4 regions of the Nocardia sp. NPDC058519 genome follow, and region 3 is predicted to be linked to each of the others. Evidence: riboswitches for the same ligand, from Rfam matches in the RefSeq annotation. Region 3 holds a riboswitch; each other region holds the start of a gene.

Region 1 (5,160 bases), on a different contig from region 3:
CGAGGGCTTTGTTGGCCTTGAGTCCTTCGTAGACGTTCGGGGGGATCTCGGTCGGGAGGAGTTCGTCACCGGTCTTGGCCAGCACGCGGGCGACGTCGAGGGCGACGTTGCCGACGCCGAGGACGGCGACCTTCTCTGCCTCGAGGGGCCAGGCGCGGGGGACGTCGGGGTGGCCGTCGTACCAGGACACGAAGTCGGCGGCACCGTAGGAGCCGTCGAGGTCGATGCCGGGGATGGCGAGGGCGCGGTCGGCGTTGGCGCCGGTGGAGAAGATGACCGCGTCGTAGAACTGGCGCAGGTCGTCGAGGGTGATGTCGGTGCCGTAGTCGATGTTGCCGAGCAGGCGGACCTGGTCTTTGTCGAGGACCTTGTGCAGGGCGGTGATGATGCCCTTGATGCGGGGGTGGTCGGGGGCGACGCCGTAGCGGATCAGGCCGAAGGGCGCGGGCATGCGCTCGTAGAGGTCGATGCTCACGTCGGCATCGGACTTCATCAAGGCGTCGGCGGCGTAGATACCGGCCGGTCCCGCACCCACGATCGCAATGCGAAGTGGGCGAGTCGCTGCACTCTGTTCGGTCATTTCTACGCGCACCCTTTGGTCGAGAACTGTTTGACGGCGTCAACTTAGCTTAGGCTAAGTCGGCAATCCCGCTTGCTGGCAGCTGTCATCGAGTTGGCATCAGCCCGCAGTCATGGCGATTCTAGCTGCGGCATTGCGGTCACCCGGCGCGCGGTGTAGCTGCCCGCACGGGTCTGTCAGGATTACAGCATGAACGAGGAGCAAACAGGCTCGGATGACCAGCCCGTAGTGGTGGATCAGACCGACAAGCGTTCCATCGTCCCGTTCGTCGCGGCCGCGGTGATCGCGATCATCGTGCTCATCGGCATCGTGGCGGGCGGACTGCTCTCACCCGCTGAGAAAAATGTCACAGAGGCCGACCGTCTCGCGGCCGCCGTCACCAACTATATCGACGCACGCTCGCGCAGCGACCTCCGTCCGCCGACCGGTGTGGCCTGCCCCGGGTTCGACGAGGAGAAATCCGGCCTCGGCGAACAGCTCGGTGGCCCGAAATCCACTGTCACGATCGACGGTAGGGGCTTCGAGAACGCGACCGTCAACGGCGACCGCGCCAAAATCGACGCCACCCTCGTGGTGAACGGCAATCCGTCGACCAACACCTGGAAACTGACCCGCGTCGACAGCGCGTGGCTGGTGTGCACCTTCTGAATCGTTTGACACGATGACCGGTGCCGAGGCAATCTCAGATCGCAAGGTCATGAGTGCCAGCGTCAAGCCCCGGCTCGCTGGTCGGCAACCCTCCTCCGCGGTGGGGTGCTCCGGGTGACGACCTGGCCGTGTGTTCGGGGATTTCCGGCACGGCAAGAGCGGATTCACGCAGGAGGATCGACATGACTTACGCCGGCGACATCACCCCTGAGAAGGCGTGGGAGCTGCTCACCGAGCATCCCGGCGCCGTGCTGGTCGACGTGCGCACCGAGGGCGAGTGGGCACACATCGGCATTCCCGATACCAGTTCCATCGAACGCCCGGCCCACTTCATCGAATGGGTCGACGGCACCGGCACACGCAACCCGGAGTTCGGCGTGCAGCTCGAGCAGGCACTGGCCGGTCGACCCGACGACGCACCGGTGGTGTTCCTGTGTCGCTCGGGTCAGCGTTCCGCGCACGCGGCGAACCTGGCGACGGCGGCGGGCGTGGCACCGTCCTACAACGTGCTCGACGGCTTCGAAGGTGGACCCGACGCGTTCGGTCAGCGCGGCAGCACCGGTTGGCGCGCGGTCGGCCTGCCGTGGCGTCAGGCATAAGGAGAAAAGCATGATCACCGGTGGTTCGTTCGACAAGCCACTGCCCGAAGGCGTCGGTCCCGCCACGCTCGGCGTGCGTGGTGGCCTGCGCCGTTCCGGCTTCGACGAGACCTCCGAGGCGCTGTACCTGACCTCGGGTTTCGTCTACGAGAGTGCCGAAGCCGCCGAGGCCGCGTTCACCGGCGACGTCGAGCACTTCGTCTACTCCCGCTTCGGCAATCCGACCGTGGCGATGTTCGAGGAGCGCATCCGCCTGCTCGACGGCGCCGAGGCGGCCTTCGCGACCGCGTCCGGCATGTCGGCGGTGTTCACCGCGCTCGGTGCGCTGCTGAAGGCGGGCGATCGACTCGTCGCCGCCCGCAGTCTGTTCGGTTCCTGTTTCGTGGTCTGCAACGAGATCCTCCCGCGCTGGGGCATCGAAACCGTCTTCGTCGACGGTGACGACCTCGACCAGTGGGAGCAGGCACTCTCCGTGCCCACCCAGGCCGTCTTCTTCGAGACCCCCGCCAACCCGATGCAGACCCTCGTCGATGTCCGCAAGGTCACCGAGCTCGCCCACGCCGCGGGCGCGAAGGTGGTGCTGGACAACGTCTTCGCCACCCCCCTGCTCCAGCGCGGCTTCGAACTCGGCGCCGACGTGGTGGTCTACTCCGGCACCAAACACATCGACGGTCAGGGCCGCGTCCTCGGCGGCGCCATCCTCGGCGCCAAGGACTACATCGACGGCCCCGTCAAAACCCTGATGCGCCACACCGGCCCCGCACTGAGCCCCTTCAACGCGTGGACCTTGCTCAAGGGCCTGGAAACTATGCCGTTGCGCGTCCGTCACGCCACCGAGTCGGCCCTGCGAGTGGCCGAATTCCTGGAGACCAAGAACTCGGTCGACTGGGTGAAATACCCCTTCCTGGAATCACATCCACAACACGCACTGGCCAAGGACCAGATGTCCGGCGGCGGCACTGTCGTCACCTTCGCCCTCAACGGCGAAGACGGCAAGAAACAAGCCTTCGAGGTCCTCAACCGCCTCCGCATCATCGACATCTCCAACAACCTCGGCGACGCCAAGACCATGATCACCCACCCCGCCACCACCACCCACCGAGCCATGGGCCCGGAGGGACGCGCGTCAATCGGCTTGTCCGACGGGGTAGTTCGCATCTCGGTCGGCCTGGAAGACCTCGAAGATCTCCTCGGCGACCTCGACCACGCCCTGAGCTAGTTCGTCCGAATGTCCCGAGTCGACCTGTCGCAACGATCCCCGCTCGGCAGGTCGACGTCGGACTCGTGGATCGCCTACCGGACCGGGTCGTAGACCGCGAACCCCAGGTGCCCCGCGACGGCAGCCATGTTCTTGTCGTGGGTCACCACCGTGAGATCGTCCAAGCCGCTGCGCACGGATTCACTGCCTTGCGGCGTCCAGAATCGCGATCGCCTCGTCGATCGGAGCGATGACGAAAAGTTCGGTTCCGGCGTCGGTGTCGATGCGCAGACGAGTGCGGAGGCCGCCGCTGAACAGGCCGCCATCCGGGCTTTGCTGCCCGACGGCGCGCAGTTGGGTCAGGGGCGCTTCCCAGCGCTTGCCGCCGGTGATCGCGTCGAGGTGATTGGGCACGAAGAGCAGTCGGGTTTCGGTCAGGTGGAGGCGTCCGCCGACGGCCCTGCTGCCTTGTGTTCGATTGGCGAGTTTCTGCCAGACGACGTTCTCGGTGGTGTTCAGCGCGGGGCTACCGATCCACAATCCCATGGTTCATTTCCTTGTGTCGTTCCGGTGTTCGTGACCATGGATCGATATCTGGCCGGGCGCCGTTAATGGCGCCCGGCCAGGGATCTGAGCCGACCGGTCTCAGCCCAGGGCGCGCAGGCGGGGGGCCAGGTCTCGCTTGAAGAGGTCGAGGAAGCGGAGTTGGTCTTGGCCGGGGGCGTGGAAGACCAGGTGGTTGAGGCCTGCGTCGAGGTAGGGCTTGATCTGGGCGACGGCTTCGTCGGGGTCGCTGGCGACGATCCAGCGCTTGGCGACCTGTTCGATCGGGAGGGCGTCGGCGGCCTTCTCCATTTCGATGGGGTCGGTGATGTCGTGCTTCTGTTCGGGGGTCAGCGACAGGGGGGCCCAGAAGCGGGTGTTCTGTAGTGCCAGTTCGGGATCGGTGTCGTAGGAGATCTTGATCTCGATCATCTTGTCGATGTCGGCGACGTTGCGGTCGACCTTCGCGGCGCCTTCGGTGACGGCGGGCAGCAGTTTCTCGGTGTAGAGGTCCATGCCCTTGCCCGAGGTGCAGATGAAGCCGTCGCCAGCGCGGCCGGCGTACCTGGCCACCACCGGACCGCCGGCAGCGATGTAGACGGGGATTCCGCCCTTGGGAACGTCGTAGATCGAGGCGCCGACCGTGTGGTAGTACTCGCCGTTGAAATCGGTGCGCTCGCCGGTCCACAGTTCGCGCATCAGGTTCACCGCTTCACGCAGGCGGGCGAAACGTTCTTTGAAGTCGGGCCATTCGCCCTTGTAGCCGGTGGCGATCTCGTTGAGGGCTTCGCCGGTGCCGACGCCGAGCATGACGCGGTTCGGGTACAGGCAGCCCAGTGTGGCGAAGGACTGCGCGATCACGGCGGGGTTGTAGCGGAAGGTGGGGGTGAGTACGGAGGTGCCGAGCTGGATGCGGTCGGTGCGCTCGCCGACGGCGGCCAGCCAGGCCAGTGAGAACGGTGCGTGGCCGCCGTCGTGGCGCCACGGCTGAAAGTGGTCGCTCACGGTCGCGCTGTCGAGTCCGTGCTGTTCGGCGGCGACGCCGAGTTCGACCAGCTCTCGTGGCCCGAACTGCTCTGCCGATGCCTTGTACCCGAGCTTGAGATCGACCATTCCAGCCACTCCTGTCGTCAGTTGACCCCTGCCACACGACACTAGCGCGCGGTCCGGCGTCCGCGCCCGTGCCGTTTCGTCTCCCGCCACGCCGGGTTATAGCGGACAATTAACTGGTGACCACCAAGGATGAGCAGATCTTGTCGTACCTGACCGACATGGACGGCGTGCTGGTGCACGAGGATCAGCTGATCCCCGGCGCCGACGAGTTCCTCGCCGAACTGCGCGCCAACGAGATCCCGTTCCTGGTGCTCACCAATAACTCGATCCGCACCCCGCGCGACCTGCAGGCCCGCCTGCGCCACACCGGCCTCGACATCCCGGAGGAGTCGATCTGGACCTCGGCGCTGGCCACGGCTACCTTCCTCGACGACCAGCGCCCCAACGGCACCGCGTATGTGGTCGGCGAATCCGGCCTCACCACCGCGCTGCACGAGATCGGCTACGTGCTCACCGATAGCGATCCCGACTACGTGGTG
Region 2 (5,160 bases), on a different contig from region 3:
GCCGTCTCGACACCGGCGCCGCCATCGGCATCCTTGCCGCCCTTGCCTTTTGGATTCCCCCACTGGCAGCGATCTTCGGCCGCGACCGAACCCGCAGAGCAGGCCTGCTCGGCTACCTGGCCGCCGTCACGAGCAGACTCACCGCCCGCACCATCGAAACCCGCCGGGCACCAACAGGTACCGACCTCACCTCGGCCCTGGCCCACCCACTCTCAGTGGCCAACTACCTCATCCTGTGGACCCGCTCCCACCACCGCCACCGCACCGGCCGCCTCCGCTGGAAACAGCGCCCCCTGGTCACCCCCGACGACCCCATCGCCCGCCACGCCTGACCGGTCAATAACCGAATCGGCCCGTCCAGGCCGCGGATACCCCGATACGGGGGGTACGTCAGGCGCGGCGGATGACGCCTATTCGATGTCCAGATCCAGTTCTGCCCAGGGGATTTCGACCTTGACCGGGTCGATTGCGGTGACTGCGATGACCGGGTCCTGGCCGCGTAGGCCGATTCGCTCGGTGACGTATCTGCCGTCAGAGGTGAGACGCAGTTGTTCGATGGAGGAGACCAGTCCGTCGTCGTTGACCATCCGGACGATCCAGTACTGCGCGATGCCGAGCTTCGCGTACTCGGCTCGCTTGTCGACGCAATCGGCGGTGACCGTACCGGGTGAGACGATCTCGACCACGAGCAGGGCGTCGGCGGCGGTCGGCTTGCGGCGCCATCGGCCGCGGTCGGCTTCCACGCAGCGGTAGAGGATCGCGTCGGGGCGGCGGAATCCGAACGGAACTTCGGACACGAGCATGTCGAGGTCACCGCTGGCGCGCGGGCACGGAGCGTCAGAAGGACGGTCACGCGCGGCGTCCCGCAGCGCGGCTTCGATTACGCGTGCGACGGAGATGTGGTTGGGTGACGGTGACTCGCAGTGCACGAGCATGCCGTCTTTGACCTCGATCGTTCGAGCGAGTTCCGTCGGCATCTCGAGGTAGATGTCCAGGTCGATGACGGGCATGTCGTTCCGCAGCCACGACCAGTCGTAGGCTCCGCTCATACCGCTGAGCCTAACGCTGACCGGCGAGCTTCAGGCGACCTCGGTGATGCCGATGGTCGGGAAGAAGAAGCAGGAGCGGCCTGCGTTGTCGGTGGTGCCGAAGACGGCGGCCAGGACGGTGCCTCGGCCGGTGTCGACGGGGACGGCGCGGACGCCGCCGACGGGGATGGCGGCGAAGAGGAAGTCGCGGATGGCGGTTTCGGCGAGGGGGCGCAGTTCGGCGGGGACCTCGGGCGGGACCATGGCGCGCACGATGTCGGCGATCGGGCCCATCGAGGCCATGCCGCCGCGGCCGGTGCTGACATTGAGCCAGGCCACCTGCATGCCGGAGGTCTTCGTGGCGGCGGTGTCGGGGGCGAGGCCGTAGGGCAGGAAGGTGAACAGGGTCTGGCCCGATTTCACGGCCGCGAGGTCGACGCCGGGGATCGGGAGGGTGTTCGCCGGCCACGGGCCCGGTACCGCGCCCGCGACGGCGGGAACAAGGCCCGTGCCGTCACCGGTGCAGTTCGCGGCGACCGTGGGGTAGAGGAAGGGCTGGATACCCATGGCCTTCAGCGTCTCGACGACGGTTCGGTAGGCGCCGAGGAGATCGCCCGGGCCCGCGGCAGGCGTGACGTTCGGTGCGTCCCGGGTGACGGCGGGCGTCACCGGCTCGGCCGGTTCGGCGGCAGCCGGTGGCACGGCCAGCAGTAGCGCGGCGGCGCAGGCCGTCAGCGAGGTCAGTGCGGTGGAACGACGCGGCATGATCACGACGTACTCCTCATCGACGCAGAGAAGGCCGACGCTACCGCGTGCGGTGGGTGAATCCGGACAGGTGAAGTAACCGGGCGTTCGGCGCGTCGCAATCTCGCAGCGAACCCCCGCCGAGGGTCGGTGTCCCCCACAGTCGACCGACCACGCCGAACCGGGGCAATTATGACTGCGCCCGAAGCCGGTTCCAACCTCTGCGCTCACGTTGATTTCTATCGTTGCGCGCACTCGTGCATGTGCCACATGCTGATTCAGCTCAGGCCGCAGCGCCGGGGCGCAACCATCCAGAGCGACCGAGAGACCTGGCTCGATGACGTCGCAGCAACCCGCCCGCTTTCGGGGTGTGGGTGCTTCTGCCGGGTTCGATGGAGGAGATTTTGTGTTTTCCGAAGGACTCCCATGACCGCGTCCGCCGTATCCGGCGCCGAGACCGCGCCCGCACCGCCCGGCGACGCTCCCCCCGCTGAGTCGGCATCCGCCGACGAAGCGACCGACCTTCCCCGGATCACCGGATCGTGGCACCCGTGGCGGTGGGTCGTCGCGGCGGTCGCGCTGGTGGTGGTGGCCCAGTTCGCACACGGTCTGATCACCAATCCGGGCTGGGACTGGGGCACTTTCGCCCAGTACTTCACCGCGAAGTCGGTACTGGCCGCGCTCCGGGTGACCATCGAGCTGACCCTGTGGGGCACCGTCCTCGGTTTCGCGATCGGCACCCTGCTGGCGATCGGGCGGGTGTCGAACAATCCCGTGCTGCGCGTGATCGCCTGGACCTACGTCTGGGCGTTCCGTTCGATCCCGCTGATCGTGCAGCTGCTGTTCTGGTTCAACATCGCCTACCTGTATCCCCGCCTTTCCGTCGGTATTCCGTTCGGACCAGCGTTCTTCGATTTCGAAGTCAACGGTGTCATCAGTGGTTTCACCGCGGCGGTGATCGGCCTGGCCCTGCATCAGGCGGCGTACTCGGCCGAGCTCATCCGGGCGGGCCTGCTCGCCGTCGACGGCGGCCAGCTGGAAGCGGCTGCCGCGCTGGGCATTCCGCGCTGGCGGCAGTTCCGCACCATCGTGTTGCCGCAGGCCATGCGCTCGATCCTGCCGAACGCGGCCAACGAGGTGATCAGCCTGTTCAAGGGCACCTCGATCGTGTCGGTGATGGCGATCGCCGAGCTGTTCTACCAGGTGCAGGTGATCTTCGGCCGCAACGGCCGGGTGGTGCCGCTGCTCATGGTGGCCACGGCCTGGTACATCGTGCTCACCACCGCGCTGTCGATCGTCCAGTTCTACATCGAACGGCACTACGCCAAGGGCGCCCAGCATGAGCTGCCGCCGACACCGTGGCAGCGGGTCCGCGCCAAGGTCACCGAGATCGCCGCCGCACCCCGAGGAGCCACCCGATGACCGCAGCGGTGCAGGCACGAGGAATTCGCAAGTCCTACAGCGGTACCGAGGTGCTGCGTGGCGTCGACCTGGCGGTGCGCACGGGCGAAGTGGTCGCGCTGGTCGGCCCATCCGGGTCGGGTAAGTCGACGCTGCTTCGGGTGCTCAACCATCTCGAGGCACAGGACGCGGGCACGGTGCACATCGGCGGTGAGCTGATCGGCTACCGGCAGCGCGGAAACACCCTGCGCCCGCTGCCCGACCACGCGGTGCGCGCCCAGCGCAGCCATATCGGTTTCGTGTTCCAGCAGTTCAACCTGTTCCCGCATCTCACGGTGCTCGACAACATCGTGCTCGCCCCGGTTTCGTCCCAGCGCCGCCCGCGCGCCGAGGTGATCGCCGAGGCGAAACAGCTCCTGGACCGGGTCGGGATGGCCGATTTCGCCGACGCCTACCCGCGCCGGCTCTCCGGCGGCCAGCAGCAGCGCGTCGCCATCGCACGGGCGCTGGCCTTGAAGCCGCGCCTGATCCTGTTCGACGAACCCACCTCCGCGCTCGACCCGGAACTGGTCGGCGAGGTGCTCGCGGTGATCCGCGATCTCGCGCACGGCGGCACCGCCCTGGTGATCGTCACCCACGAGATCGGGTTCGCCCGTGAGGTCGCCGACACGGTGGTGTTCCTCGACGAAGGACAGATCGTCGAGCAGGGCGACGCAGCCACTGTCCTCGATCACCCCGAACATCCACGCACGCAGGCATTCCTGTCGCGCGTGCGCTGAGTATCCCTTCCCACGAACAGGTTTCGACACTGATGAAGCTTTCCACGCTGATCGGCATCATCTCGGCGGCCACGCTGCTGACCACCGGCTGCACCGCCGATCCGGAATCCGCCGAGACCGTCCAGGCGGGTTCGGTCACCTTCGACCTCTCGCCCACCCAGGAGGGAAGGGTGCGGGTGGCGAAGGTCGACGCGATCGCCGCCGAAGTGCCGCAGGCGATTCGCGATCGCGGCACCCTCCTGGTGACCGGATCGGGCAGTTCCGCGCCCCCGCTGCGGTTCTATGCCACCGACGACAAGACCGTCGTCGGATCCGAAATCGACTTCGCCAGTCTGGTGGCCGACAAACTCGGCCTGAAGCTGGTCGCACAGGTGGCGGATTGGTCGCAGAACTTCGTGCGCGTCGATTCCGGCGAGGTGGACGCGTTCATCTCCAATGTCACCGTCACCGAGGAGCGCAAGGAGAAGTACGACTTCGCGACCTACCGCAAGGACAATGTCGCGCTCGAGGTGCCCGAGGACAGCCCGCTCGTCTTCAACGACCGAAAGAGCCTGGTGGGCAAGCGAATCGGCGTGGGAGCGGGCACCAACCAGGAACAGCTGCTGGTGAAGTGGAACGAACAGAACGTCGCCGAAGGGCTGGCGCCGATCGACATCGCCTACTACCAGCAGGTCACCGACTACTACCTCGCGCTCGCCTCGAAACGTCTCGACGGCTACATCGGCCCGAACCCCACCGGCGTCTACCACTCGACGACGACCGGCGAGACCAAGCTCATCGCCACCTTCTCCGGCGCCGGTGAGGCACTGCAGGGCGAGATCGCGGTGCTCACCAAGAAGAACAGCGGCCTCAATGCCGCCGTGCACAAGGCGCTGGTCGATGCCATCGCGGACGGCAGCTACCAGAAGGTCCTCGATCGCTGGGGCCTGGATTCGGAGAAGGTCACCGAGTCGCGGATCAACCCACCCGGTCTGCCGAAGAAGCCTGCCGCATGAGGTCATTCGAGAAGCTAGGAGTCCGCGCATGAAGTTCCTGCTGATGACGCTGATCACCCGGGTACCCGATCCGGTCACCGGCGTGGTTCCCACGACCCGCGATCGCCTGCACGAGGTGATCGAACAGGCAAGGCGCGCCGAGGAATTCGGCTATGACGGGTTCGCTGTCGGTGAGCGACACGAGGATCCGTTCCTCTCGGCCGCTCCCCCGGT
Region 3 (5,160 bases):
GCACCTGGTAGTACTCCCAGGTATTGCCCGGGCGCCCGAGCCACGCTTCGATCGAGGAGAACTCGGGTGCGATCACACCTTCACGCGCGATCATCAGCGTCTGCAGCGATCGCGACATCCGGCCGTTGCCATCGGCCCAGGGATGAATCGACACCAGATGCAGGTGCGCCATCGCGGCTGCCACCAGCGGATGCGCCGCCGAGGACGCGTTCAGCCAATCGACGAGCTCTCGCATGAGCCGAGGAACCAGCTCGACATCAGGCGCCGTGTAGGCGGCGATGCTCGGGTCGCGGGCATCGGTGACGTAGACCGGGCCTCGGCGCCACTGACCCGCGGGCTTGCGCGGTGAGTGCCGATGCCCTTGCAACATCCAGTGCAGGGAATTGAGAAAACCCGCGCTGTACTCGAAGTCGTCGACGTCGTGAAGCGTCTGGATATAGGTCATCATCCGTGCATACGCCGAGGTCTCAGCACGGTTCTCGTCCGAGACCTCCACATCACGCTCGCCGGCGAGGAGGTCCTCCACATCAACCGTCGAGACCTTGAATCCCTCGATCGAGTTCGATGCCGACACCGCGTCGGCGGTCAAGAACTTCCGCAGCCCGCCCACCCAGACCGTCGGAACACTCTGCAGTTCATACCGCAGGGACTCGCGCATCCTTTCGACCTCGGCGAGCACCGCTTCGTCGGCCGACGACAGCTTCGGTGTAGGAAACAGCATCCTCCAATGATGTATTGACGCAATCATTACGTCAATACATGCTGCGGGTGAGTTGGATCAAACGGACACAGTGGGCGTGAGAACACACGCCGGGCGGGCGTAAGTTGGGGCGGTGGGCGATGTGCAACCTTCTGAGACCGGACTGGTGATTCCCGATGATCTGAGCGGGATCACGGCTGAGCAGTATCGGGCTTCGATGCGCCACTATCCGGCGGGCGTCACAGTGGTGACGCTCGGGGCGGAGAGCGGGCCGGTGGGGTTCACCGCCACGTCGTTCGCCTCGCTGTCATTGGAACCACCGCTGGTGTCGTTCAACATCGCGCACACGTCGTCGAGCATCTACGCCCTGCGCGCCGCGGACTCGGTGGTGATCCATTTCCTGGGCGAACACCAGCAACACCTGGCCCACCGCTTCTCCCGCACCGCCGCCGACCGCTTCACCGACCGCTCCCTCTGGACCACCCTCGACACCGGCGAACCGGTCCTGCACGGCACCCCCATCTGGCTCCGAACCACCCTCCACAAACTCATCGACCTGGGCGACCACACCCTCGCGGTAGGCCTGGTAACCCGAGTCCACGACCAAACCGAAGAATCCCCCTCAGCAGCCCCATTGCTGTACTACAACGGCAAATACCACCGCCCCACCCCACTCGACACCTGATCCGATCGTCTACGTCAGCCGATGGATGGCCTGCTACAGCTAGTGTTGGTCCGGTGAGCGAGGCATACGACTGGTCGTGGTTGCGCGCCGGTGTCCCGGGCATCGACCTGGACACATACTTGGCGATGCCGGAAGACCTCTCTCGGGTGATCGAGGTCAAAGACGGCCTACTGGTGCACTGCGACTCACCCTCGCCGAATCACATCGCCATAGCCGACGTGATCAAACAGTCCTTGCGGGAAGCGATCCGGAAACGCGGCACTGGGCAACCTTGTCTGAAGGCCGGCGGCGAACTGGACATGCTGGTCTCCGAGGTTCCGTTCAACTTCCGGCGCCCCGACGCCATCGTGTATCGCTGCGTCGAAGACCCCCGCGACAAGTGGAAAACCAAACCGACAGCAGGCGACACGCTTCTGGTCGTCGAAGTGGTATCACCGGCGACGGTTACCGCCGATTGTGTGGATAAACGAGCGGAATACGCACGCCTTGGTATCGAGCAGTACTGGATCGTCCGGATGGAGAACAACGACGGCCGCGTGAAGTCCATCGAGATCCTCCGCCTCAATACCGCAGGCGCCTACATCTCCACCGAAACCCGTTTCCGCTCCCACAACCCCACCGCGATCGCGATCACCGATCCGCTCGATGTCACCATCACCTGGGACGCCCTCGACGCTGACCTCGACTGAGACCTGACGTCCCTCGCGCCTGATCGGAAGCCCTTCTCCATAAGCGAGTTTCGTGTGACCGGCATCTTTTCGAGCCGGGAGCGATAGCCGGGATCGCCTCAGCTCGCGCCGGATTCGATTCGGTACTGCTCCACCACGTCCTCGTATGCTTCCCGAGCTTCCGCGGCCAAGTCCTCCCCCGCCGCGATGCTGACGCTCCACGGGATCGGACAGGGAGGAGTGTGGTCCGGGTCGGGGCACAGCAGTCGCTCGATCTGATCGATGACGGCACGTGCCTCGGACTCGGAAGCGATTACGCCTAGGCGAATCTCCCACAGCTGTTTCTCAACCGACATCGTTCAAAGCTACTGTTCAGCCGATCAGGCAGGGGGCCGCGCCTTCGGGGGAAGAGGCGGTGAGGGGGCGGGTTTCGGGGGTGGGGTTCCAGTGGCCGTCGGTGGCGGCGTAGGTCCAGGTGGGGCCGGTGGTGACCAAGGTGGAGACCGCTTCGATCAGGCGGTCTACGTCGGCGGCGGTGGTGCCGAGGCCGATGCTGGCTCGGAGGGCGGCGTCGAGGCCGAGGCTGGTGAGCAGCGGGTGGGCGCAGAAGCGGCCGTCGCGGACGCCGATGGCGTGTTCGGCGGAGAGGTAGGCGGCGACCTTGCCGGGGGCGTAGTCGGCGACGGTGAAGGCGACGATGCCGACACAGTCGGGGCTGTCGGACCAGATGCTGACCAGGTCGACGCCGGGAATCGCGGACAAACCGTCGCGGAGACGGTCGGCCAGAAAGCGTTCGTGGGCAACGAGTTCGGTGGGGTCGATCGCGGCGAGCGCGTCGCAGGCAGCGGCGATAGCAGCCGCGCCGAGCACATTCGGTGAACCTGCCTCGTGCCGCTGCGGCGCGCAAGCCCATTCGACCTCCGACACACCGACATTGCGCACCGCACCGCCGCCTGCCAGGTACGGCTCACCCTGGTCGAGCCAGTCCCGCCGACCGACGAGCACGCCCGAACCGAACGGCGCGTACAGCTTGTGCCCGGAGAACGCGAGGTAGTCGATCCCGCTCTCGCGCAGGGAGATCCGCCGGTGCGGCGCCAGCTGTGCGGCATCGACGAGGATGCGCGCACCACACAGGTGGGCGATGGTCGCGAGGCGTTCCAGCGGCAGCACCTCACCGGTGACATTGGATGCCCCGGTCACCGCGAGCAGCGCGGCGGGCTTGCTGCACAGCTCGGCGACGACCCGCTGAATCGTCTCCTCGACGGTGTCGGCGGCCCGCACGACCCGGCGACCGTGCTCGGTCCACGGCAGGAAGTTGGCGTGGTGCTCGATATCGAGGACCACCGTCTCCCCCGGCACGCACCCGGCCAGCAGGTTCAGCGAATCGGTGGTGTTGCGGGTGAATACGACGACCTGGTCGTCGTCGGCGTCGAGGAACCGGGCGACCGCGCCACGGGAGGCCTCGTAGCACTCGGTCGAGATCCGCGAGGCGTAGCCCGCACCCCGATGCACGCTGGCGTAGAACGGCAGCAACTGCGAAATCCGGTCGGTGACCTGCTTCAACGCCGGCGCACTGGCCGCGTAGTCGAAGTTGGCGTAGGAGCTGGTGCCGCCTTGAACGAGCGGAACCTGCAGGTCGGCACCGGAAACGGCGGCGATGGCACAGGTGGGGTCGATTACAGCAGTCATGACGAAATCCCGTCGGCTCAGGGACCCGCTCCAGAAGAGGTGAGTCCGCGCTTGCCGCGCCCAATTCGGACGTCGGCCTGGTCGTCACCCGGAGCACCCCACCGCGGAGGAGGGTTGCCGACCAGCAAGCCGGGGCTGAACGCTGGTACTCGTGACCTGCAACGAGAGTGACAGACGACCGCGGGAGCTGTCAACCACCCCACGCCGGGAAGGCACGCCCGAAGCGAAGGGAATCGCCGAAGAGGGGGCATCGCGGAACTAGCATCCGACGAAGGGAATTGCTGCGCTGAGGGCTCGGCAGATCAATGTGGCGCTGCGGGTGGGGTCCGATGTCAAACCGGTACACAAGGGGTGAACTTTGCCCGTGATGGACGCCGTACGATCGAGTGAAGCGAAAATAGTCCACGCATATGATCGGAAGAAGACCATGTCACACGCCTTGAGCTCCACTTCGGCGGACGTGAGCGCCGATCTACCCGACGAATTCGTCCACCTGGCCAGGTTGGCGCTCGCCGGGCGTGAACAGGATGTCGCGATGTTCGTGCGCCGCGCCGCGCGGCGACACCGGCATGCGAGTCCCGAGCTGGCCGACGCGCTGATCTCACTGCTGCGGCAGAACCCGACGCGCGCCAATCCCCTACGCGCGGAGGTGGATACGCCGATTCCGGTCGACGGCGACAGCCGACTGCCCCTGGTGCGCGTGATCCCGCCCGGTTCCACCGCCGAAGTGCCGATCCTGGCCGCAGAAACCTACGCCGTGCTCACCCAGATCGTCGACGAGCGCAAGCAGGCCGACCGGCTGGCCGCCGCCGATCTCACCCCGGCCCGCAGCTTGCTGTTCGTGGGTCCGCCCGGTGTCGGCAAGACCATGGCCGCGGCGTGGCTGGCACATCAGCTGTCGCTGCCGCTGGTGGTCCTGGACTTGGCGACCATCATGAGCAGCCTGCTCGGCAAGACCGGCACCAACCTGCGCCACGCCATCGACTACGCCAAACAGCGCCCGTGCGTCCTGTTGCTCGACGAGCTCGACGCCATCGCCAAACGTCGCGACGACGACCGCGACGTGGGCGAGCTGAAGCGACTGGTCACCGTGCTGCTCCAGCAGATCGACGACTGGCCGACCGGCGGGGGCCTGGTCATCGGCGCGACCAACCATGCCGACCTGCTGGATCCGGCCGTGTGGCGGCGCTTCGATGTGAGCGTGGAATTCGCGCTGCCCGAGGCCGAGCAACGCTGCGAGGCGATTCGCCGGTTCGCCGGGCAACCCCTGCCCGACGGCGCGGTGGACGCGGTCGCGCTCGCGTCGAAGGGCTTGTCGTTCAACGACATCGAGCGCACGATGCTGCGATTGCGCAGGCGTTGCGTGCTCGAGGACCAGCTACTGCCCGGCCTGATGGCCGAGCACTCCGCACGACTAG
Region 4 (5,160 bases), on a different contig from region 3:
GCGCGCCCGACGAATATCGTGCGGCTCTTCGTGCTTCGCGTGCCGAAATCTTGGAGCGCGCGGAATCGCTTGTCCGCATGGGTATCTCAGTGCTGCCGAAGTGGTCGGGCATGGATGCCGGGCTGCTCGCGAGCTCGACCCTCACCATCGCCGAAATGCTCGGTCGGCTCGGGGTCAGCGAGCCGGAAGAGTATCCGCGCGAACGACTTCAGGCCTATGTCCGGTCGATCGTCACCCTGCTGACCGGGGGAGTGAACGTCAGCGGTTCTCCCGCGCGAGGCGCATCGTCTCGGTGAGCAACTTCGACACCGCGGCCGCCTCGGTGAGGAACCCGTCGTGCCCGTCGCGTGAATGCACGATCTCGAGACCCGCGCAGCCCGGCAGCCCTTCGGCCAGCTCGGCCTGGGTGTGCAAGGGGTACAGGCGGTCCGAGTCGACCCCGCCCACCACGCACGGCACCGACGTCGAAGCCAGCGCGGCAGCGACACCGCCGCGCCCGCGACCCACATCGTGGCGGTTCATGGCCTCGCTGAGCAGCACATAGGTGGCCGGATCGAAGCGTTGACACAGCTTGTCGGCCTGGTGTTCGAGGTAGCTCTGCACCGCGTACCGTCCACCGGTCCACGGGTCTTCGTCGCCCTGGGCCTTGTTGGTGAAGCGGTGGTCGAGTTCGCCTTCGGTGCGGTAGGTCAGGTGCGCGATGCGCCGGGCCAGCCCCATGCCGGTCATCGGCGCGCGGCCGGTGCCGTGATAGTCGCCGCCCTGCCAGTCGGGATCGGCGGTGATGACGGCCATCTGGGTGGTCTGGGTGCCGATCTGATCGGCGGTGGCGCGAGCGCCGACGGCCAGCACGAGCGCGGCACTGACCCGCTCGGGCAGGCCGATGATCCACTCGAGCACCCGCATGCCGCCCATCGAGCCGCCGACGACCGCGCCGAGCCGCTCGATCCCGAGCACCTCGAACAACCGCGCTTCGGCGTTCACCTGATCGCGGATGGTCAGCTCGGGAAACCGTGCGCCCCATGGCTTTCCGTCGGCCGCCAGTGCGGACGGGCCGGTGCTGCCCTTGCAGCCGCCGAGCACGTTGGTCGCGATCACACACCACTCGTCGGTGTCGATCGGCGCGCCGGGCCCGACCATGCCTTCCCACCAGCCGGGCGCCCCGTCGGGCCCACCGACGACATGAGAGTCGCCGGTGAGCGCGTGTTCGACGAGCACCACATTGTCCAGGGTGGGCGAGAGCTCGCCCCAGCGTTGCACCGCCAGCCGCACATCGGGGATAACGGCGCCGTTCTCCAGCGCCACGTCCCCGATGGCGACCACGCCGACACGCCCGTCCTGGGGTGGCAGCAGGGCCACCCCGGTTTCGGGTCGGGCGATCGGCGATTCGGTGCTCACAGTCACGTCGTCGCCGCCGCGAACCCGGCCCGCAGATCGGCCAGAATGTCTTCGATGCCCTCGATGCCCACCGCGAGCCGGACCAGGCCGGGAGTGACGCCGGCCGCCAGCTGCTCTTCGGGCGTCAACTGCGAGTGCGTGGTCGACGCCGGGTGAATCACGAGTGAACGCACATCACCGATGTTAGCTACATGGCTGTGGAGGCTGAGCGCGTCCACGAACTTCTTGCCCGCATCGACACCGCCCGCCAGCTCGAACGCCACGATCGCGCCCGCACCCTTGGGCGCCAGCTCCTCGGCCCGCGCGTGCCAGGGCGAGGACTCGAGGCCCGCGTAGAACACCGCGTCGACGCCCGGCTGCTCGGCGACGAACTTCGCGACCGTCTCGGCATTGCTGACGTGCCGCTCGACGCGCAAGCTCAGCGTCTCGATGCCCTGCGCGATGAGGAACGCGTTGAATGGCGAGACCGCAGCACCCAGATCGCGCAGCAACTGCACGCGCGCCTTGAGCGCGAACGCGGGCGCGCCCAGATCGGCGAACACCGCACCGTGGTAGCTGGGGTCGGGCTCGGTGAAACCGGGGAAGCGCGCGTTGCCGTCGGCGTCGCGCACGGTCCAATCGAACGTGCCGCCGTCGACGATCACGCCAGCCACGGCCGCACCGTGCCCACCCAGGTACTTCGTCGCCGAATGCACGACGATGTCGGCGCCGTGGGCCAGCGGCTGGATCAGGTACGGGGTGGCGACGGTGTTGTCGACGATCAGCGGAATGCCGTTCGCGTGCGCGACACCGGCGATGCCGGGGATGTCGAACACCGCACTGCTCGGGTTGGCGATGGTCTCGCCGTAGAACGCCTTGGTGTTGGGCTGGATCGCCGCTTCCCACTGCGCGAGGTCATCGGGATCCTCGACGAACGAGACCGTGATCCCCAGCTTGGGCAGCGAGTAGTGGAAGAGGTTGTAGGTGCCGCCGTAGAGGTGCGGGCTGGACACGATGTGGTCGCCCGCGCTGGCCAGGTTCAGGATCGCGTAGGTCTCCGCGGCCTGGCCGGAGGCCAGCAGCAACGCCGCGACGCCACCTTCGAGCGCGGCAACCCGCTGCTCCACCGCGTCCTGGGTGGGGTTCATGATCCGGGTGTAGATGTTGCCCGGCTCGGCGAGGCCGAACAGCGCGGCGGCGTGATCGGTGTCGCGGAAGGTGTAGGAGGTGGTCTGGTAGATCGGCAGTGCCCGCGCGTTGGTGCTCGCGTCGGGGGCCTGGCCCGCGTGGACCTGCTTGGTCTCGAAGGACCAGTTCTCGGGCAGGGAAGAGTCGGTCATGTCGTGCTCCAGTGGGGTGTGCGCCGGGGGGATCTCGTCAACTGGGTCGGATCGACGGGCAACAACACATGGGGGCCTCCTGCAATGCGCGCTTGCTCTCGACTTTCGAGAGCCCGGTCATCACCCGGAGCACCCCACCGCAGCTGGAGGGTTGCCGACCAGCGAGCCGGGGCTTGGCGCTGGTACTCATGACCTTGCCGTCATGTTAACCGGACACCTCCCGCGCGCGGAAACTTCCCCCGCATTTCACGCTGAAGATCACTCGTCGGCCGGTGTGCCGAAGCCGGGCGTGTCGTCGACCGGTGCGCCACAGACCTGCCGCAAGCCGTGGTAGGCGCGCAGCACGGCGTCGCGAGTGACCCGAACAGCTACCGTCGGTGACCCGCTCAGCAGTGCTTGTTCGGTATCGGCGACCGAGATGTGGCACAGCATCTGCCAGATCCCGGCCACCAGCTTCACCTTGAAGTCGTCCGGTGACGTGCCCATCCGCTGCGCGAGCTCGGTGCACACCGCGACGTTCTTCTTCTCCGCGTATTCCAGCGCCCGCGCGTTAACCGACTGGCTGGTGCGCATGATCCGCTGCATCTGCAGGAACTGGCGGATGAACCGGATACCGTCCGCGTCTGCCTCCGCCTGGACCACCGCCAGGTAGGCGCCGCACAGTGCCTGGAGTTCGTTGCCGGTGTTCGGTTGGGAGCGCAGCGCGACGGCGACGGAGACCCCGAAGTCGTCGATCGGGGCCAGCACGATGTCTTCCTTGAGCGCGAAGTACCGGTTGACAGTGCGCGGTGACACATCGGCACCCGCGGCGATCTGCTCGACCGTCGTCGCGTCGAAACCCTGGCTATCGCACAGTTCGAGGCCGATCGCGACGATCGCGGCCTTGGTCTGGATCTTCTTGCGTTCACGCAGGCCCAGCGGCGCGTCGGCAGCCGGTTCGGTCGTCCGGTCGGCGCTGATCGGAGTAGTCGAGTCCAGCATCACACCAGCCTACCGTGTCGGTCGCTTTATCTGTCTAGGAAAGCCAATTGGCGCGTTCAGACATTTTTCTCTTGACGCCAATTGTCGTGTAGTGCCAGGATTGGTCGACGCCAATCTAGTAACGAGGAGTTCTGGTGACCGGCACCGAGCTAGAGACGAAACATGTTGATTCTCAACAGAATTCGATGCGGTGGTGGGCGCTGGTCGTGCTCTCCGCCGCCCAGTTGATGGTGGTGCTCGACGCCACCGTGATCACGATCGCCCTGCCGTATGCCCAGCGGGACCTCGGGATCAGCGACGGCGACAAACAGTGGGCGCTCACCGCGTACACGCTCATCTTCGGCGGGCTACTGCTGCTCGGCGGACGGATGGCCGACTACCTGGGCCGACGCCGGATCTTCCTGGTCGGCCTGGTCGGCTTCGCCGCCGCGTCGGCGCTGGCCGGCCTCGCGCAGACCGGCGCGCAGTTGTTCATCGGCCGCGGTCTGCAGGGCGCGTTCGCCGCACTGCTCGCCCCCGCGGCCCTGTCGCTGCTGTCGGTGATCTTCACCGATGTGCAGGAGCGGGCCCGCGCGTTCGCGGTGTTCGCCGGTATCACCGCGGGTGGCATCGCGTTCGGGCTCATCGTGGGCGGCGCGCTCACCGAGTTCGCGTCATGGCGGTGGACGCTGCTGATGAACACCCCGATCGCGCTCATCGCGGTGGCCGGTGCGGTCGCGGTGATCGCGCGTGATATCCCGGTGCCCCGAACCGGCGGCTACGACCTGCCCGGCGCCGTCACCGTGACATTCGGCTTGGTCTCCATCGTCTACGGGTTCAGTCGCGCCGCTGAACACGGCTGGCTGGCGGGCAGCACCCTCGGCCTGCTCGGCGCGGGCTCCGCCTTGCTCGTCGCGTTCGTCCTCATCGAGGCACGCTCGGCGAATCCGCTACTACCACTGCGAATTCCGGGTGAGATCAATCGCGGCGGCGCATTGCTGGCCGCGCTGCTGATCCCGATCGCGATGTTCGCCATGTTCTTGTTCCTCAGCTTCTACTATCAGAACACCCTCGGCTATTCGCCGCTGAAGGCGGGCATCGCGTTCCTGCCGTTCCCGGTGGGCATCGGGATCGCGGCGGGCATCACCAGTTCGTTGATGCCCAAGTTCGGGCCGCGTCCGCTGATGGTGGTCGGCGCGCTGCTCGGCGTCGTCGGACTGCTGTGGCTGGCGCAACTGAGCTACGGCGACGGGTACGCGCTGAGCGTGCTGCCCGCGCAGCTGCTGATGGCGCTCGGGATGGGCCCGCTGTTCGTCGGCATGCAGGCCGTCGCCCTGCATCAGGTCGACGCCGAGGACTCCGGCGTCGCCAGCGCCTTGCTCAATGCCGCGCAACAGGTCGGTGGTGCCGTCGGCACCGCGCTGCTGACCACCCTGTCGGTCCAGGCCGCCGAGAACTACGTCACCGACAACCCCACCGTCGA

What was found. A riboswitch is a leader RNA that binds a small molecule or an ion and turns the genes downstream of it on or off. The one in region 3 is predicted to bind S-adenosylmethionine.
Region 1: it holds a riboswitch for S-adenosylmethionine, as region 3 does, so the genes downstream of both, ACFWPK_RS32535 (rhodanese-like domain-containing protein) here and ACFWPK_RS21905 (aminotransferase class V-fold PLP-dependent enzyme) in region 3, are expected to answer to the same signal.
Region 2: it holds a riboswitch for S-adenosylmethionine, as region 3 does, so the genes downstream of both, ACFWPK_RS33275 (amino acid ABC transporter permease) here and ACFWPK_RS21905 (aminotransferase class V-fold PLP-dependent enzyme) in region 3, are expected to answer to the same signal.
Region 4: it holds a riboswitch for S-adenosylmethionine, as region 3 does, so the genes downstream of both, ACFWPK_RS31540 (bifunctional o-acetylhomoserine/o-acetylserine sulfhydrylase) here and ACFWPK_RS21905 (aminotransferase class V-fold PLP-dependent enzyme) in region 3, are expected to answer to the same signal.

The regions. Positions count from the first base shown of each region.
Region 1 is NZ_JBHXNK010000046.1:33,912-39,071, reverse strand. It holds gene ACFWPK_RS32545 (FAD-dependent oxidoreductase) at 1-580, opposite strand, end outside; gene ACFWPK_RS32540 (hypothetical protein) at 770-1,228, shown strand; SAM riboswitch class IV at 1,274-1,393, shown strand; gene ACFWPK_RS32535 (rhodanese-like domain-containing protein) at 1,411-1,827, shown strand; gene ACFWPK_RS32530 (O-succinylhomoserine sulfhydrylase) at 1,838-3,046, shown strand; gene ACFWPK_RS32525 (hypothetical protein) at 3,227-3,571, opposite strand; gene fgd (glucose-6-phosphate dehydrogenase (coenzyme-F420)) at 3,671-4,681, opposite strand; gene ACFWPK_RS32515 (HAD-IIA family hydrolase) at 4,840-5,160, shown strand, end outside.
Region 2 is NZ_JBHXNK010000050.1:6,028-11,187, forward strand. It holds gene ACFWPK_RS33260 (glycosyltransferase) at 1-332, shown strand, start outside; gene ACFWPK_RS33265 (Uma2 family endonuclease) at 411-1,049, opposite strand; gene ACFWPK_RS33270 (hypothetical protein) at 1,080-1,793, opposite strand; SAM riboswitch class I at 2,077-2,171, shown strand; gene ACFWPK_RS33275 (amino acid ABC transporter permease) at 2,199-3,194, shown strand; gene ACFWPK_RS33280 (amino acid ABC transporter ATP-binding protein) at 3,191-3,952, shown strand; gene ACFWPK_RS33285 (ABC transporter substrate-binding protein) at 3,985-4,947, shown strand; gene ACFWPK_RS33290 (LLM class flavin-dependent oxidoreductase) at 4,976-5,160, shown strand, end outside.
Region 3 is NZ_JBHXNK010000020.1:65,694-70,853, forward strand. It holds gene ACFWPK_RS21885 (Fic family protein) at 1-721, opposite strand, end outside; gene ACFWPK_RS21890 (flavin reductase family protein) at 918-1,385, shown strand; gene ACFWPK_RS21895 (Uma2 family endonuclease) at 1,439-2,074, shown strand; gene ACFWPK_RS21900 (hypothetical protein) at 2,173-2,409, opposite strand; gene ACFWPK_RS21905 (aminotransferase class V-fold PLP-dependent enzyme) at 2,426-3,742, opposite strand; SAM riboswitch class IV at 3,785-3,899, opposite strand; gene ACFWPK_RS21910 (AAA family ATPase) at 4,170-5,160, shown strand, end outside.
Region 4 is NZ_JBHXNK010000042.1:54,696-59,855, forward strand. It holds gene ACFWPK_RS31530 (TetR/AcrR family transcriptional regulator) at 1-296, shown strand, start outside; gene ACFWPK_RS31535 (homoserine O-acetyltransferase) at 259-1,404, opposite strand; gene ACFWPK_RS31540 (bifunctional o-acetylhomoserine/o-acetylserine sulfhydrylase) at 1,401-2,717, opposite strand; SAM riboswitch class IV at 2,801-2,911, opposite strand; gene ACFWPK_RS31545 (TetR family transcriptional regulator) at 2,976-3,698, opposite strand; gene ACFWPK_RS31550 (MFS transporter) at 3,833-5,160, shown strand, end outside.